One region of the Kitasatospora sp. NPDC001539 genome, then DNA from elsewhere that is predicted to be linked to it. Evidence: predicted binding sites of a transcription regulator. Region 1 holds the regulator's gene; each other region holds the start of a gene.
The links. The regulator HrcA, encoded in region 1, represses chaperone genes, less so after heat shock. The targets are predictions, from matches to a motif close to TTNGCACTCNGNNNNNCNGAGTGCNAA.
Positions count from the first base shown of each region.

Region 2: the regulator HrcA is predicted to act here: its motif matches at 3,237-3,263, upstream of groL (chaperonin GroEL).
Region 3: the regulator HrcA is predicted to act here: its motif matches at 3,004-3,030, upstream of groES (co-chaperone GroES).

Region 1 is NZ_JBEPAK010000052.1:12,712-17,737, reverse strand. It holds gene ABT247_RS11580 (Uma2 family endonuclease) at 34-591, shown strand; gene ABT247_RS11575 (DUF3097 domain-containing protein) at 598-1,425, opposite strand; gene pspAB (PspA-associated protein PspAB) at 1,457-2,041, opposite strand; gene htpX (zinc metalloprotease HtpX) at 2,095-3,015, opposite strand; gene hrcA (heat-inducible transcriptional repressor HrcA) at 3,318-4,352, shown strand; gene dnaJ (molecular chaperone DnaJ) at 4,426-5,026, shown strand, end outside.
Region 2 is NZ_JBEPAK010000133.1:11,939-16,964, reverse strand. It holds gene ABT247_RS20760 (glucosyl-3-phosphoglycerate synthase) at 1-439, opposite strand, end outside; SAM riboswitch class I at 583-718, shown strand; gene thrC (threonine synthase) at 736-2,043, shown strand; gene ABT247_RS20750 (ubiquitin-like small modifier protein 1) at 2,070-2,348, shown strand; gene ABT247_RS20745 (cold-shock protein) at 2,896-3,096, shown strand; gene groL (chaperonin GroEL) at 3,420-5,026, shown strand, end outside.
Region 3 is NZ_JBEPAK010000002.1:24,279-29,304, forward strand. It holds gene tsaD (tRNA (adenosine(37)-N6)-threonylcarbamoyltransferase complex transferase subunit TsaD) at 1-278, shown strand, start outside; gene ABT247_RS00780 (hypothetical protein) at 275-580, shown strand; gene ABT247_RS00785 (polysaccharide deacetylase family protein) at 746-1,657, shown strand; gene ABT247_RS00790 (THUMP-like domain-containing protein) at 1,654-2,838, opposite strand; gene groES (co-chaperone GroES) at 3,173-3,478, shown strand; gene groL (chaperonin GroEL) at 3,596-5,026, shown strand, end outside.

The sequences.
Region 1 (5,026 bases):
AACGTGGGTGTCAGCCGTCGGAGGGAGCGTGCGATGACCGCCATCGATGACCGGATGACTGGGATCTTCGAGAATTTGAAGGTGCCGGAAGGCGTCAAGGCCGAGCTCATCCGGGGGGAAATCGTGATGATGGCCGGCCCTGACATGGTCCACAACCTCATCGTCCTGGCGATCCAGTCCCAGCTCCCGCTCGGTCGGTGGCGTCCGCTCACCACCCAGGACGTGGCGATCCCCGGGCAGGCGAGTGAACCCCAGCCGGACCTGGTCGTCTTCGAACGCGGAGCGGTGGAGGAGCACGGCCGACTGCTGCCGTCGCCCGCGGTCACCCTGGTGGTCGAGGTGGTGTCGAGGACCAGTGTCGATCGTGACTACCGGACCAAGCGAGAGCTCTACGCCGAGGGCACCATCCCCGCGTACCTGATCGTCGACCCGATCAAGGGCGTGTGCGTGCTGCTCACCGAGTTGGGGGAGGATCCCGGGTCCGGGCTTCCGAGGTACCTTTCGGAGCGGATCAGCAAGTTCGGCGAGCCGGTTCCCATCGGGTTGCTCGACATCGAGCTGGACACCACGGAGTTCCAGAAGTACGTCTGACCGGTCTCACGCCGGCGACGTCACGAAGTCGATCAGCTCCTCGACGCGGCCCAGCAGTTCGGGCTCCAGGTCCTTGTAGCTGTTCACCGTCGACAGGATGCGCTTCCAGGCCGCCGGGGTGTCCACCGGCCAGCCGAGGCGCCGGCAGGTGCCCTCCTTCCAGTCCTCGCCCCGGGGGACCGCGGGCCAGCCGGGGATGCCGACGCTCGACGGCTTCACGGCCTGCCAGACGTCGACGTACGGGTGGCCGACGACCAGCACCGACTCGCCGGTGACCTGCGCGGCGATGCGGTGCTCCTTGGTGCCGGGGAGCAGGTGGTCGACCAGCACGCCGAGGCGGCGGCCGGGGCCGGGGGCGAAGTCGGCGACGATCGCGGGCAGGTCGTCGATGCCCCGCAGGTACTCGACCACCACGCCCTCGATCCGCAGGTCGTCGCCCCAGACCCGCTCGACCAGCTCGGCGTCGTGCCGGCCCTCCACGTAGATCCGGGACTCGCGGGCGACCCGTGCCCGGGCGCCGGGCACGGCGATCGAGCCGGAGGCGGTGCGCCCGGGCGCGCGGGAGGGTGCCGGGCCGGCGGGCCGGACCAGGGTCACCACCCGGCCCTCCAGCAGGAAGCCGCGCGGCACCATCGGGAACACCCGGAGTTTGCCGAAGCGGTCCTCCAGGGTGACGGTGAACCCCTCGGCGGTCTTCTCGCAGCGCACCACCGCCCCGCAGAATCCGGTGGCCGCGTCCTCGACCACCAGGTCCGGCTCGGCGGGCACCTCCGGAGCGGGGGTCTGCTTCTTCCACGGCGGGGTGAGGTCGGGTCCGTACTGGCGGCTGCGCATACGGGTGATCATAGGGACGGCGGACGGGCCGTCAGAGCCCCGGCGCGCCCCAGAGCGGGAACCAGCGGCTCAGGTCCTTCTCCAGCCGCAGGTCGTTCCCCAGCATCGCGTTGACCTGGAGCTCCAGCGGGCTGTTGCGCCGCTCGCCGCCGCCCGGCATCGGGGCGAACGGGTAGAAGGAACCGCGTTTGTAGAGGTACACCAGGGCCAGCGACTGGCCCTGCGGGTTGCGGAAGCCCACCAGCGAGCAGAGCAGCTGCGGACCGAAGCCGTTCGCCTCCAGCTCGCTGTTGACGGCGTGCAGGTCGTTCACCAGCTCGGGCAGTTCCTCGGGGGTGTGCCGGGCGAGCAGCCAGGAGTAGCCGTAGCCGTCCTTGGAGGCCTCCACCGGGACGCCGCCGCGTTCGGTGTCGGCGTCCAGCAGCGCCCGGACCTGCTGTTCGACCTGGACGAAGGCCGCGCCCTCGACGGCCGCGAAGCAGACCGAACCGAGCCCGGTGGGGGTGAAGGCGGCCCCGGCCTCCAGGGTGAGCGCGGCGGACGGCACGCCGAACAACTGGTCGAGGTCGGGCTTGACGGGCTTGGTGCGGCCGAACAGGGCGTCCAGGAATCCCACGGCGGTCCTTTCGGGGCGGAGGGGCTCGGCGGCCGAGGCTTCGGGGGAGGGGATCAGCGGCCGAGCTGCTCGGAGATCTTCGCCAGCTGCGCCAGCCGCTTCTCCAGCGTCGGGTGGGTGGAGAACAGCTGCGAGGCGGTCTCCCGGGCGCTCAGCGCGGGGGCGAAGTAGAAGGCGTTGTACGGCTGGGACTTGCGCAGGTCCTCGGTGGGGATGGCGGCGATCTGCCCGGTCACCTTGGTGAGCGCCGAGGCCAGGGCGCTGGGCCGGCCGGTGATCTGGGCGGCGGCCCGGTCGGCGGCCAGCTCGCGGTAGCGGGAGAGCAGCCGGGTGAGCAGGAAGCTGATCGCGTAGACGACCATCGACACCAGCGGGATGATCAGTGCCACGACGGCCGCGTTCTGGTCGTTGTTGCTGCGCCCGCCGCCCATGAAGCCGCCGTAGACGGCGATCCTGGTCATCGCCCCGGCGAGCACGCCGAGGAAGCCGGCGATGGTCATCACCGCGACGTCCCGGTGGGCGACGTGGGACAGCTCGTGCGCGAGGACGCCCTCGAGCTCCTCCGGTTCGAGGCGGCGCAGCAGGCCGGTGGTCACGCAGACCACGGCGTTCTGCGGGTTCCTTCCGGTGGCGAAGGCGTTCGGCATGTCGTTGTCGGCGACCGCCACCCGGGGCTTGGGCATGTCGGCGAGGGCGCAGAGCCGGTCGACGGTGCCGTGCAGCTGGGGGAACTGCTCCGCGCTCACCGGGCGGGCGCCCATCGCCCGTTCGGTGATCTTGTCGCTGAACCAGAACTGGGCCACGAACAGCCCGCCGGAGATCAGGACGATCAGCGGCCAGGCCCCGCGCAGCAGCGCGATCAGCAGGCCCGTGAAACCGACGTACAGCAGCCCGATCACGAACATCGTCGCGACCATGCGGCCGGTCAGGCCGCGGTCGGGTGCGAAGCGGGTGTGCTGGCCCGAGCTCGACATCGCTTGCTCCTCCGTTCGCCGTCGCTTTCGATGCTGCCACCCGGACGGCCCCGGGGCACCACCCCCGCACCGCGAGTTGCGGCGGCCGGGCCCGCGCCCCGGGGTCCGCGCCCCGGCGGCGCGCCCCCCGGACTGCGGGGAGGATCACCCCGGCCGGGCCGTTCCTGCGATAGGACCCGGGCCTTACACTGGCAGGTACGGTTTTGGCACTCGTGTGCGCAGAGTGCCAGGGTCGGGGCCCTTGCCCGAGCGGCCCGCAGCATCACAGACGGACAACGTGCGAAGACGGAGGTGCGTGCCCCATGGCCGGTGAGGTCCGCCAACTGGACGACCGCAAGCTCGCCGTGCTGCGCGCGATCGTCCAGGACTACGTCGGCACCGAGGAGCCGGTCGGCTCCAAGGCCCTGGTGGAGCGGCACAACCTCGGGGTCTCCCCGGCCACCGTGCGCAACGACATGGCGGCGCTGGAGGAGGAGGGCTACATCCACCAGCCGCACACCAGTGCCGGGCGCATCCCCACCGACAAGGGCTACCGGCTGTTCGTCGACAAGCTTGCCGAGGTCAAGCCGATGAGCGCCCCGGAGCGGCGGGCGATCCGGCACTTCCTCGACGGTGCCGTCGACCTGGACGACGTGGTCGCCCGCACGGTGCGGCTGCTCGCCCAGCTCACCCGGCAGGTCGCCGTGGTGCAGTACCCCTCGCTGACCCGCTCCACCGTCCGGCACATCGAGCTGGTGGCGCTCGCCCCGGCCAAGGTGATGCTCGTCCTGATCACCAACACCGGCCGGGTCGAGCAGCGGATGGTGGACTGCCCGGGCACGGTCGGCGAGACGCTTCTGGCCGACCTGCGGGCGCGGATCAACGCGCGGGCCGCCGGCCAGCGGCTGCCCGACGTCCCGGGCCTGCTGGAGGACCTTCCGGCGACCTTCGAGCAGATCGACCGCCCGACCGTCAGCACGGTCCTGGCGACCCTGTTCGAGGCGTTGGCCGAGCAGAACGAGGAGCGGATCATGCTGGCCGGCACGGCCAACCTGACCCGCCTCGGGCACGACTTCCCGCTGACCATCCAGCCGGTGCTGGAGGCCCTGGAGGAGCAGGTCGTCCTGCTCCGCCTCCTGGGTGAGACCACGGATGCCGCGATGACGGTCCGGATCGGGCGGGAGAACGCCTACGAAGGGCTGAATTCCACCTCGGTCGTGTCGGTGGGCTACGGTTCGGGCGACGAGAGCGTGGCCAAGCTGGGTGTGATCGGTCCGACCCGGATGGACTACCCGGGCACAATGGGGGCGGTGCGCGCGGTGGCACGGTACGTGGGGCAGATCCTGGCCGAGTCGTAGCAAGCAGCCACCGTCAGCCCTCTGGCGGTGGTGTCCAGTCGCACTACTACAGGCGGAACAAGCGGAGCATTTGGTGGCCACGGACTACTACGCGGTACTCGGCGTCCGACGGGATGCGGGGCAGGACGAGATCAAGAAGGCGTTCCGGCGCCTGGCACGCGAACTGCACCCGGACGTCAACCCGGACCCGAAGACGCAGGAGCGGTTCAAGGAGATCAACGCCGCCTACGAGGTGCTCTCCGATCCGCAGAAGCGCCAGGTCTACGACCTCGGCGGGGACCCGCTGTCGCCGGGTGGCGGCGGTGGTGCGGGCGGCTTCGGCGCCGGCGCGGCGGGCTTCGGCTTCTCCGACATCATGGACGCCTTCTTCGGCGCCGCGGCCGGCCAGCGCGGCCCGCGCTCGCGCACCCGCCGCGGCCAGGACGCCATGATCCGCCTGGAGATCACCCTGGAGGAGGCCGCCTTCGGCACCACCAAGGAACTCCAGGTCGACACCGCCGTCACCTGCACCACCTGCAGCGGCGAGGGCGCGGCCCCCGGCACCTCGGCGCAGACCTGCGACATGTGCCGCGGCAAGGGCGAGGTCTCCCAGGTCACCCGCTCCTTCCTGGGGCAGGTCATGACCTCCCGCCCCTGCCCGCAGTGCCAGGGCTTCGGCACCGTCGTGCCGACCC
Region 2 (5,026 bases), on a different contig from region 1:
AGACCAGGGCCGGGTCGAACTCGCGCAGGTCGGCGTCGACGAAGCAGACGATGTCGCCGTGGGTGACCAGCAGCGAGCGCCAGAGCACCTCGCCCTTGCCGGGGACGGCGGGCAGCCGGGGCAGGATGGCGTCCCGGTGTTCCACCCGGGCGCCGGCCGCGGCGGCGGTGGCGGCGGTGGCGTCGGTGGAGCCGGAGTCGAGGACGACCAGTTCGTCGACCAGGGGGAGGCGGTCCATCAGTTCGCGGCGGACGGTGCGGACGATGTCGCCGACGGTGGCCTCCTCGTCGAGGGCGGGCAGGACCACGCTGACGGTCTGCCCGGTGCGCCGCTTGGCCTCCAGCAGGGTGTGCACCGGCCGGTCGGCCGCGCTCCACGAGCGGCGGCGCAGCCAGGACGCCGCCTGCGGGAGGAGTGCGGGGGTCGGTTCGGCGGGCACGGTCGGTCTCCTCGAGGGGGCGGTTTGGACGGGCCATCTCGCGTGGCGGACGGTCCCGTTCGGGATCGACGCCTTCGGATACAGTCTTCGTACAGCTGCCGGACCTCCGCACGCCGGGGTCGCCGCTGAACCACAACTTCACAAGCTCATCCAGAGGGACTGAGGGAACGGCCCGTTGACGTCCCGGCAACCTTCTCGCTCGGCTGTCGTTCACAGGCCCCGGCGGGACAGGTGCCAATTCCGGCCTGTGGCGCGACCGCGTCACGGGGAAGATGAGGAGAGAGGCCTCCGCCATCATGGCTATCGACACCGTCGCACCCTCCCCCGGCGCCCGGCCGGCGGGATCCCCCACCGTCGACCTCGGCCCCGCCGCCGCCCTGTCCTGTCGGGAGTGCGGCGCCCGGTGCCCGCTCGGTCCGAGCTTCGCCTGCGCGGAGTGCTTCGGGCCGCTGGAGATCGCCTACGAGTTCGGCGACGAGCGCGCCGAGGAGCTGCGCAAGCGGATCGAGGCCGGTCCGGCGTCGATCTGGCGGTACGCGCCGCTGCTGCCGGTGCCGGCCGACGTGGCCTCCAAGCCGAACCTGAACCCTGGGTGGACCCCGCTGGTGAAGGCGGACAACCTGGGGCGGGAGCTCGGGTTCACCGCGCCGCTGCACGTCAAGGACGACTCCGGGAACCCCACCCACTCGTTCAAGGACCGGGTGGTGGCCTGCGCCATCGAGGCGGCGCGGGCGTTCGGCTACACCACGCTGTCCTGCTCCTCGACCGGCAACCTGGCCGGTGCGGTGGGCGCGGCGGCGGCCCGGGCCGGGTTCCGCTCCTGCGTGTTCATCCCGCACGACCTGGAGCAGGGCAAGGTCGTGATGGCCGGGGTGTACGGCGGCGAGCTGGTCGGCATCGAGGGCACCTACGACGACGTGAACCGCTTCTGCTCCGAGCTGATCGGGGACCCGGCCGGCGAGGGCTGGGGCTTCGTGAACGTCAACCTGCGCCCGTACTACGGCGAGGGTTCCAAGACGCTGGCGTACGAGATCTGCGAGCAGCTCGGCTGGCGGCTGCCGGAGCAGATCGTCATCCCGATCGCCTCCGGTTCGCAGCTGACGAAGATCGACAAGGGGCTGCAGGAGCTGATCAGGCTCGGCCTGGTGGAGGACCGGCCGTACCGGATCTTCGGGGCCCAGGCCGAGGGCTGCTCGCCGGTGTCCGCCGCGTTCAAGGCGGGCCGGGACGTGATCAAGCCGGTGAAGCCGGACACCATCGCCAAGTCGCTGGCGATCGGCAACCCGGCGGACGGCCCGTACGTGCTGGACATCGCCCGCCGCACCGGCGGCGCGGTCGAGGACGTCACCGACGCGGAGGTCGTGGCGGCGATCCGGCTGCTGGCCAGGACCGAGGGCATCTTCGCCGAGACCGCGGGCGGGGTGACCGTCGGCGTGCTGAAGAAGCTGGTCGAGACCGGTCAGCTGGACCCGGCCAAGGAGACCGTCGCGATCAACACCGGCGACGGCCTGAAGACGCTGGACGCCGTCTCCGACGCCGGGATGACCGCCGTGATCCGCCCGACGCTGGAGTCCTTCCGCTCCGCCGGTCTCGCGTCCGCCTGACCCGACCCCACCCCGCTAGGAGAGCCATGAGCGCCAACGTCCGCATCCCCACCATCCTGCGCACCTACACCGGCGGCGCGGCCGAGGTGACCGCCGAGGGGGCCACCCTGGCCGAGGTCATCGCGGACCTGGAGAAGAACCACGCGGGCATCTCCGCCCGCATCCTGGACGACACCGGAAAGCTGCGCCGATTCGTCAACGTGTACGTGAACGACGACGACGTCCGCTTCGCGGACGGCCTGGAGACCGAGATCAAGGACGGCGCCGGCATCTCGATCATTCCGGCGGTGGCCGGCGGCTGCTGAGCCCCGCGTCCGCTTCTCCGGCCGCCCGCACCACGGAATTCGGCTCTCCGTCGGTGCGGGCGGCCGTCGGTATTTCGGCGGGAATATTCCGGGTCGGGTGGGAGTAGAGTGTGGCTCGGCTGGGAACAAGGCTCCCCTTTCGGCTCGCACGCCGCTCGGCCCGAGGCCGTCCGGACGTTGAGACCGGCTCGTGCCCCCGGCCGTGAAACATGTCAGGCAGATGTCAGAATTCCTGCACGGATTTGGGTAATTCGTCCGCTATGTCCGGCGTGAAATGCCGATTTCCTCCCGGTTTGTTCGGCCTTGTCTCTTGACGGGTCCCGTGAATTCCCGGCGGCTGGCCCTGTTGCAGAGGGCGTCGATCCGGATACATTCAGCCGCGGTCGACGCAATCGCCCGCTCACCGGAAGCCGTTCGGCGTTCCGCGCGGGGATTGCGGCGTGCACGGCTGCGCCCAGGGGGGGTTCCCCGGGCCGGCCTCCAACCAGACCCGGGCCCGCGACCTGCGGGCGCGTGAAGGGCCAGCACAGCACTAGGGGAGTTCGGAATGGCTCAGGGCACCGTCAAGTGGTTCAACGCGGAGAAGGGCTACGGCTTCATCGCGGTCGACGGTGGTGCGGACGTCTTCGTCCACTACAGCGCGATCCAGATGGACGGCTACCGCACCCTCGAGGAGGGCCAGCGGGTCGAGTTCGAGATCTCCCAGGGACAGAAGGGCCCGCAGGCGGACATGGTCCGCGCGGTCTGACCCCCTTCCGCTCCAGGAGCTCGGCGCGGCCCACTGCTGGTGGAACCCTCGCTTCTCGGCGGGCCCGTACGACGTGCGTCGTACGGGCCCGTTCGCGTTTCCCGGCGGCTCCCGCGGCGGCTCGCGGGTCGCCGATTGGGCTTGCACTCGACCACCTGGAGTGCTAATCATTGGCGTTAGCACTCACAGCGTGAGAGTGACAGCGGACCGGGTCGGTGAGGCCCCCGGGAGCGGTAGGGGAATGGACCCCCGCACACCAGGGCCGTCCGTCGCGGGCACCCCTTGGTCCGAGCAGTCGACCGTGTCCCGGAGGACCACTTCAGATGGCCAAGATCATCGCCTTTGATGAGGAAGCTCGCCGCGGCCTTGAGCGTGGCATGAACCAGCTCGCCGACGCAGTGAAGGTCACGCTCGGCCCCAAGGGTCGCAACGTCGTTCTGGAGAAGAAGTGGGGCGCCCCCACGATCACCAACGACGGTGTCTCCATCGCCAAGGAGATCGAGCTCGAGGACCCGTACGAGAAGATCGGTGCGGAGCTCGTCAAGGAGGTCGCCAAGAAGACGGACGACGTCGCGGGTGACGGCACCACCACCGCCACCGTGCTCGCCCAGGCCCTGGTTCGCGAGGGTCTGCGCAACGTCGCCGCCGGCGCCAACCCGATGGCTCTGAAGCGCGGCATCGAGAAGGCCGTCGCCGCCGTCTCGGACCAGCTGCTGGCCCAGGCCAAGGACGTGGAGACCAAGGAGCAGATCGCCTCCACCGCCTCCATCTCCGCCGCCGACACCCAGATCGGCGAGCTGATCGCCGAGGCCATGGACAAGGTCGGCAAGGAAGGCGTCATCACCGTCGAGGAGAGCAACACCTTCGGCCTGGAGCTCGAGCTCACCGAGGGCATGCGCTTCGACAAGGGCTACATCTCCGCCTACTTCGCCACCGACCTGGAGCGCATGGAGGCGACCTTCGAGGACCCGTACATCCTCATCGCCAACTCCAAGATCGGTTCGGTCAAGGACCTGCTCCCGCTGCTGGAGAAGGTCATGCAGAGCGGCAAGCCGCTCGTCATCATCGCCGAGGACGTCGAGGGCGAGGCCCTGTCGACCCTGGTCGTGAACAAGATCCGCGGCACCTTCAAGTCCGTCGCCGTCAAGGCCCCGGGCTTCGGCGACCGCCGCAAGGCCATGCTCGGCGACATCGCCATCCTCACCGGCGGCACCGTGATCTCCGAGGAGGTCGGCCTCAAGCTGGAGAACGCCGGTCTCGACCTGCTGGGCACCGCCCGCAAGGTGGTCATCACCAAGGACGAGACGACCATCGTCGACGGTGGCGGCGACAGCGAGCAGGTCGCCGGTCGCGTGAACCAGATCCGCGCCGAGATCGAGAACAGCGACTCGGACTACGACCGCGAGAAGCTCCAGGAGCGCCTCGCCAAGCTGGCCGGCGGCGTGGCCGTCATCAAGGCCGGCGCGGCCACCGAGGTGGAGCTCAAGGAGCGCAAGCACCGCATCGAGGACGCCGTCCGCAACGCGAAGGCCGCCGTCGAGGAGGGCATCGTCGCCGGTGGTGGCGTCGCCCTGCTGCAGGCCGGTGTCGCCTTCGAGAAGCTGGAGCTGGAGGGCGACGAGGCCACCGGTGCCAACATCGTCAAGGTCGCGCTGGAGGCCCCGATCAAGCAGATCGCGACCAACGCCGGCCTCGAGGGCGGCGTCGTGGTGGAGAAGGTGCGCAACCTCCCCGCCGGTCACGGCCTGAACGCCGCCACCAACGAGTACGTCGACCTGGTCGCCGAGGGCATCATCGACCCGGCCAAGGTCACCCGCTCCGCGCTGCAGAACGCCGCCTCCATCGCGGCGCTGTTCCTCACCACCGAGGCCGTCATCGCCGACAAGCCGGAGAAGGCCGCTGCGGCCGCCGGCGGCGGCATGCCGGGCGG
Region 3 (5,026 bases), on a different contig from region 1:
TCGCCGCCAACTCCCGGCTGCGCGAGATGGCCCAGCAGCGCTGCGACCGGGCCGGCATCCGGCTGCGGGTGCCCCGGCCGGGCCTGTGCACCGACAACGGCGCGATGGTCGCCGCGCTCGGCTCCGAGATGGTGTGGCGCGGCCGCACGCCGTCCGCCTTCGACCTGTCGGCGGACTCCTCGCTGCCCGTCACCGACGTCCACGTGCCCGCCCCGGCCATCGGGCACGGCGACCTCCACGGCCAGGCCTACGACGCGCTGGGAGGCGGCGCCGCGTGACCGTCGCCGTCATGTGGGAGGCCCGGGCGGCGGACGGCCGCGGCGCCGAACTCGCCGCCTGGGTGCGGGAGTCGGCGCTGCCCGCGGTGCGCGGAGCGGCCGGGCTGGAACGCCTCGAGCTGCTCTCGGCACCGGGCGCCCGGCCGGCCGACGACCGGGAGCGGGTGCTGCTGATCACCTGGTGGAGCGGCGAGCCGGTACCCGTCGCCGACCCGCCGGCCGAGCTGATCGGCCGCCCGGTGCACCGCTGGTCCTTCACCAGTGAGCACGTCGAACGGCCGGACGGCGGCGCAGCCGGATAGCCGGGAGCCGCACGATCGAAGGGCCGCACGGCTGAACAGTCGCACAATCGAACGGCCGGTCAGCCGGAAGCCCGGGCCGCCGGAAGGACGTGGTCGGGAACCGCCGCCCCCGCCGCTACCGTGCATAGCTGAGAGGAAGCTGGACGGAACCGGGAGCGCGGTGCGGTGAACAGGGACGGGCGGAGCAGGACCAGGACGTGCGCGGCGGGGGCGCTGGCCCTGCTGGCCTTCACCACCGCGTGCGGCGACAACGGGGGCGGCGGAGGTACGGCGGCCGCGACGAGGACCGCTCCGGCGGCGTCCCAGCCGTCCGGCGGTGGCGCCGCACCGACGGCCGCGGCCACCACGCCCGGCGCGGCCCCGGTCCAGGGCGACACCGCGGCCTGGGCGAAGTGGAACCTCAAGCCGCTCGCCCCGGCCCCCGCGCCGCCGGCCGACAAGCCGGTCAAGCTCGAACGCAGCGGCACCGTGCCGGTGTTCAGCGACGTGAAGACGAACGACAAGGTCGTCTTCATCACCATCGACGACGGCGCCGAGAAGGACCCGAAGTTCGTCGAGATGCTGACCGACCTCAAGGTGCCGATCACGATGTTCCTGACCAAGGACATCGTCAAGAACGACTACGGCTACTTCAAGCCGCTCCAGGCGCTCGGCAACCACATCCAGAACCACACCGTCACCCACCCGGTGATGAGCAAGCTCCCGCCGGACAAGCAGAAGGCCGAGATCTGCGACGACCAGGCCGCCCTCACCCAGCAGTACGGCACCGCCCCGCTGCTGTTCCGCCCGCCGTTCGGCGACGGCGCCAACACCCCGACGCTCAACTCCTCGGTGCAGCAGTGCGGTCCGCGCGCGATCGTGCTGTGGCGCGAGTCGATGCAGATCCACGACATGCAGTACCAGGCCGCCGACAAGAAGCTGAAGCCCGGCGACATCATCCTGGCGCACTTCCGGGGCCCCAAGGAGCTCAAGGGCGCCACGATGACCCAGATGTTCGGCGACCTGCTGGCGCGGATCCAGGAGCAGGGCTTCTCGGTGGCCCGGCTGGACGACTACATCCAGCCGCCCGCCTCCTAAGGGCCCGACGGGGCCGTCACGGGCTGCCCCAGCATCATCAGCGGCCCCCGGTCGGTGCGGCTGAGGATCACCGTGGCGGTGTTCGGCCCGGAGGGCTTGAGCTGGCGGCGCAGCTCCTCCGGGGTGATCGCCATCCCGCGCTTCTTGATCACCACGGTGCCGACGCCGCGCTCGCGCAGCAGGGCCTTCAGCTTCTTGATGTGGAAGGGCAGCACGTCGGTGAGCTCGAAGGCGTGCGCGTACGGGGTGGCGACCAGCCGGTCCGAGGTCAGGTAGGCGATCTTCGGGTCGATCAGCCGGCCGTCGACCTGCTCGGCGACCTCGGCCACCAGGTGCGCCCGGATCACCGCGCCGTCCGGCTCGTACAGGTACCGCCCGACCGGGCCGGGCGCCGGGTCGGGCAGGTCCCCTCCGGCCAGGCTGGCGCCCTGCGGCAGCAGGGTGGCGCGGTGCGGGCGGTCCGCCCGGGTGCCGAACCAGAGCACCGCCTCCTTGACGTCCCCGTGGTCGGACACCCACTCCGCCTCGGCGTCCGCCGGGACGGCCTCGTGCGGAATGCCGGGGGCGACCTTCAGCGCGCCGATCGGGGTCCGCCGCCCGGCCTCGACCGCCCAGGACAGCGGCGGGGTGTAGGCCTCGGGGTCGAACACCCGGCCGCGCGAGGTGCGGCGGGCCGGGTCCGTGAACACCGCGTCGTAGCCGGTGACGTCCACCTCGGTGACGTCCGCGCAGCGCACCTCGACCAGCTCGGAGAGGCCGAGCGCGGCGGCGTTGGCCGCCGTCGCGGCGCAGGCCGCCGGGTCCCTGTCGACGGCCAGCACCTCGATGCCGGCCCGGGCCAGCGCCAGCACGTCCCCGCCGATGCCGCAGCACAGGTCGGCGAGCCGCCGCACCCCCAGTCCGGCGAACCGGCGGGCCCGCCACTCGGCCACGCTGCGTCGGGTGGACTGCTCGACGCCGTTGGGCGTGAAGTACATCCGGTCGGCGTCCGCACCGAACTTCGCCCGCGCCCGCTGCCGCAGCCGGGCCTGGCCGAACGCCGCGGACACCAGCTCCGCCGGGTGCTCCCGCCGCAGCCGGGTGGCCAGGGCCAGCTCCTCCTCGGGGGCGAACTCGCGCAACTCGGCGAGCAGGGCCTGACCTTCGGGGGTCAGCAGGGGCTGGAGGTTCTCGGTGTCCACGGGGCCATTCTCGCCGGTGCCCGGGCCGGGCTCACGACGGCGTCCCGGCCGGTGCGCCGGGCGCCCGGGCGCGGTGCGCCGGTCCGAACGGACCGCCCGCCGCAGGCCCCGGGCCGCACACACGTACGGCCGGTCGCCCGCGACACGGGCCCTCCGGGCGCGCCGTTGGCACTCTGGTTGACTGAGTGCTAACACAGGCCTATGGTCGTCCTTGGCACTCCCCAGTGGGGGAGTGCTAACGCGAAGACGCGTGTCTGACCCCCGCGACGGCAGGCTCGCAGGTTCGCCCCATACCCGTAAGAAAGCCCCGTAATCTCCGAAGGGGAGCTCGGACGTGACCACCAGCAGCAAGGTTGCCATCAAGCCGCTCGAGGACCGCATCGTGGTCCAGCCGCTCGACGCCGAGACCACCACGGCCTCCGGCCTGGTTATCCCGGACACCGCCAAGGAGAAGCCCCAGGAGGGCGTCGTCCTGGCCGTCGGCCCGGGCCGCTTCGAGGACGGCCAGCGTCTGCCGCTCGACGTCGCCGTCGGTGACATCGTCCTGTACTCGAAGTACGGCGGCACCGAGGTGAAGTACCAGGGCGAGGAGTACCTGGTGCTCTCCGCTCGCGACGTCCTCGCGATCATCGAGAAGTAAGACGTCCCCGACCCGCCCCGGAACCGTGTCCTCCATGACAGCGGCCCGGGGCGTGGTTGTTGGTTCACGTTTGTCGGCGGCCGGTCGGTCGGCCGCAGCCCCGAGGGAATAGGGAACATGGCGAAGATCCTGCAGTTCGACGAGGACGCCCGCCGCTCGCTGGAGCGCGGTGTCAACAAGCTGGCCGACACCGTCAAGGTGACCATCGGCCCCAAGGGCCGCAACGTCGTCATCGACAAGAAGTTCGGCGCCCCGACCATCACCAACGACGGTGTCACCATCGCCCGTGAGGTCGAGCTGGACGACCCGTACGAGAACCTTGGCGCGCAGCTCGTCAAGGAGGTCGCCACCAAGACCAACGACGTCGCGGGTGACGGCACCACCACCGCCACCGTGCTGGCCCAGGCCCTGGTCAACGAGGGTCTGCGCAACGTCGCCGCCGGTGCCGGCCCGGCCGCCCTGAAGAAGGGCATCGACAAGGCCGTCGCCGCCGTCTCCGAGCACCTGCTGTCCGTGGCCCGCGAGATCGAGGGCAAGGACGACGTCGCCGCCGTCGCGTCCCTCTCCGCCCAGGACCCCCAGGTCGGCGAGCTGATCGCCGAGGCGATCGACAAGGTCGGCAAGGACGGTGTCATCACCGTCGAGGAGTCGAACACCTTCGGCGTGGAGCTGGACTTCACCGAGGGCATGCAGTTCGACAAGGGCTACCTGTCGCCGTACTTCGTCACCGACGCGGAGCGGCAGGAGGCGGTCCTCGAGGACCCGTACATCCTGATCAACCAGGGCAAGATCTCCTCCATCCAGGAGCTGCTGCCGCTGCTGGAGAAGATCCTGCAGGGCGGTTCCTCCAAGCCGCTGCTGATCATCGCCGAGGACGTCGACGGCGAGGCGCTGTCGACCCTGGTCGTCAACAAGATCCGCGGCACCTTCAACGCCGTCGCCGTCAAGGCGCCGGGCTTCGGCGACCGCCGCAAGGCGATCCTCGGCGACCTCGCCGTCCTGACCGGCGGCCAGGTCATCTCCGAGGAGGTCGGCCTCAAGCTCGACCAGGTCGGCCTGGACGTGCTGGGCACCGCCCGCCGCGTGACCATCACCAAGGACGCCACCACGGTCGTCGACGGTGCCGGTGACGCCGAGGCCGTGGCCGGCCGCGTCGCCCAGATCAAGGGCGAGATCGCCGCGACCGACTCCGACTGGGACCGCGAGAAGCTGCAGGAGCGCCTGGCCAAGCTGGCCGGCGGCGTCTGCGTCATCAAGGTCGGCGCCGCCACCGAGGTGGAGCTGAAGGAGCGCAAGCACCGCCTGGAGGACGCCATCTCGGCGACCCGCGCCGCGGTCGAGGAGGGCATCGTCGCCGGTGGTGGCGCCTCCCTGGTCCACGCCGCCAAGGTGCTGAACGACGGCCTGGGCCTGTCGGGCGACGAGGCCACCGGTGTCGCCGTGGTCCGCAAGGCGCTGCACGAGCCGCTGCGCTGGATCGCCCAGAACGCCGGCCTCGAGGGCTACGTCATCACCTCCAAGGTCTCCGAGCTGGAGCTCGGCCAGGGC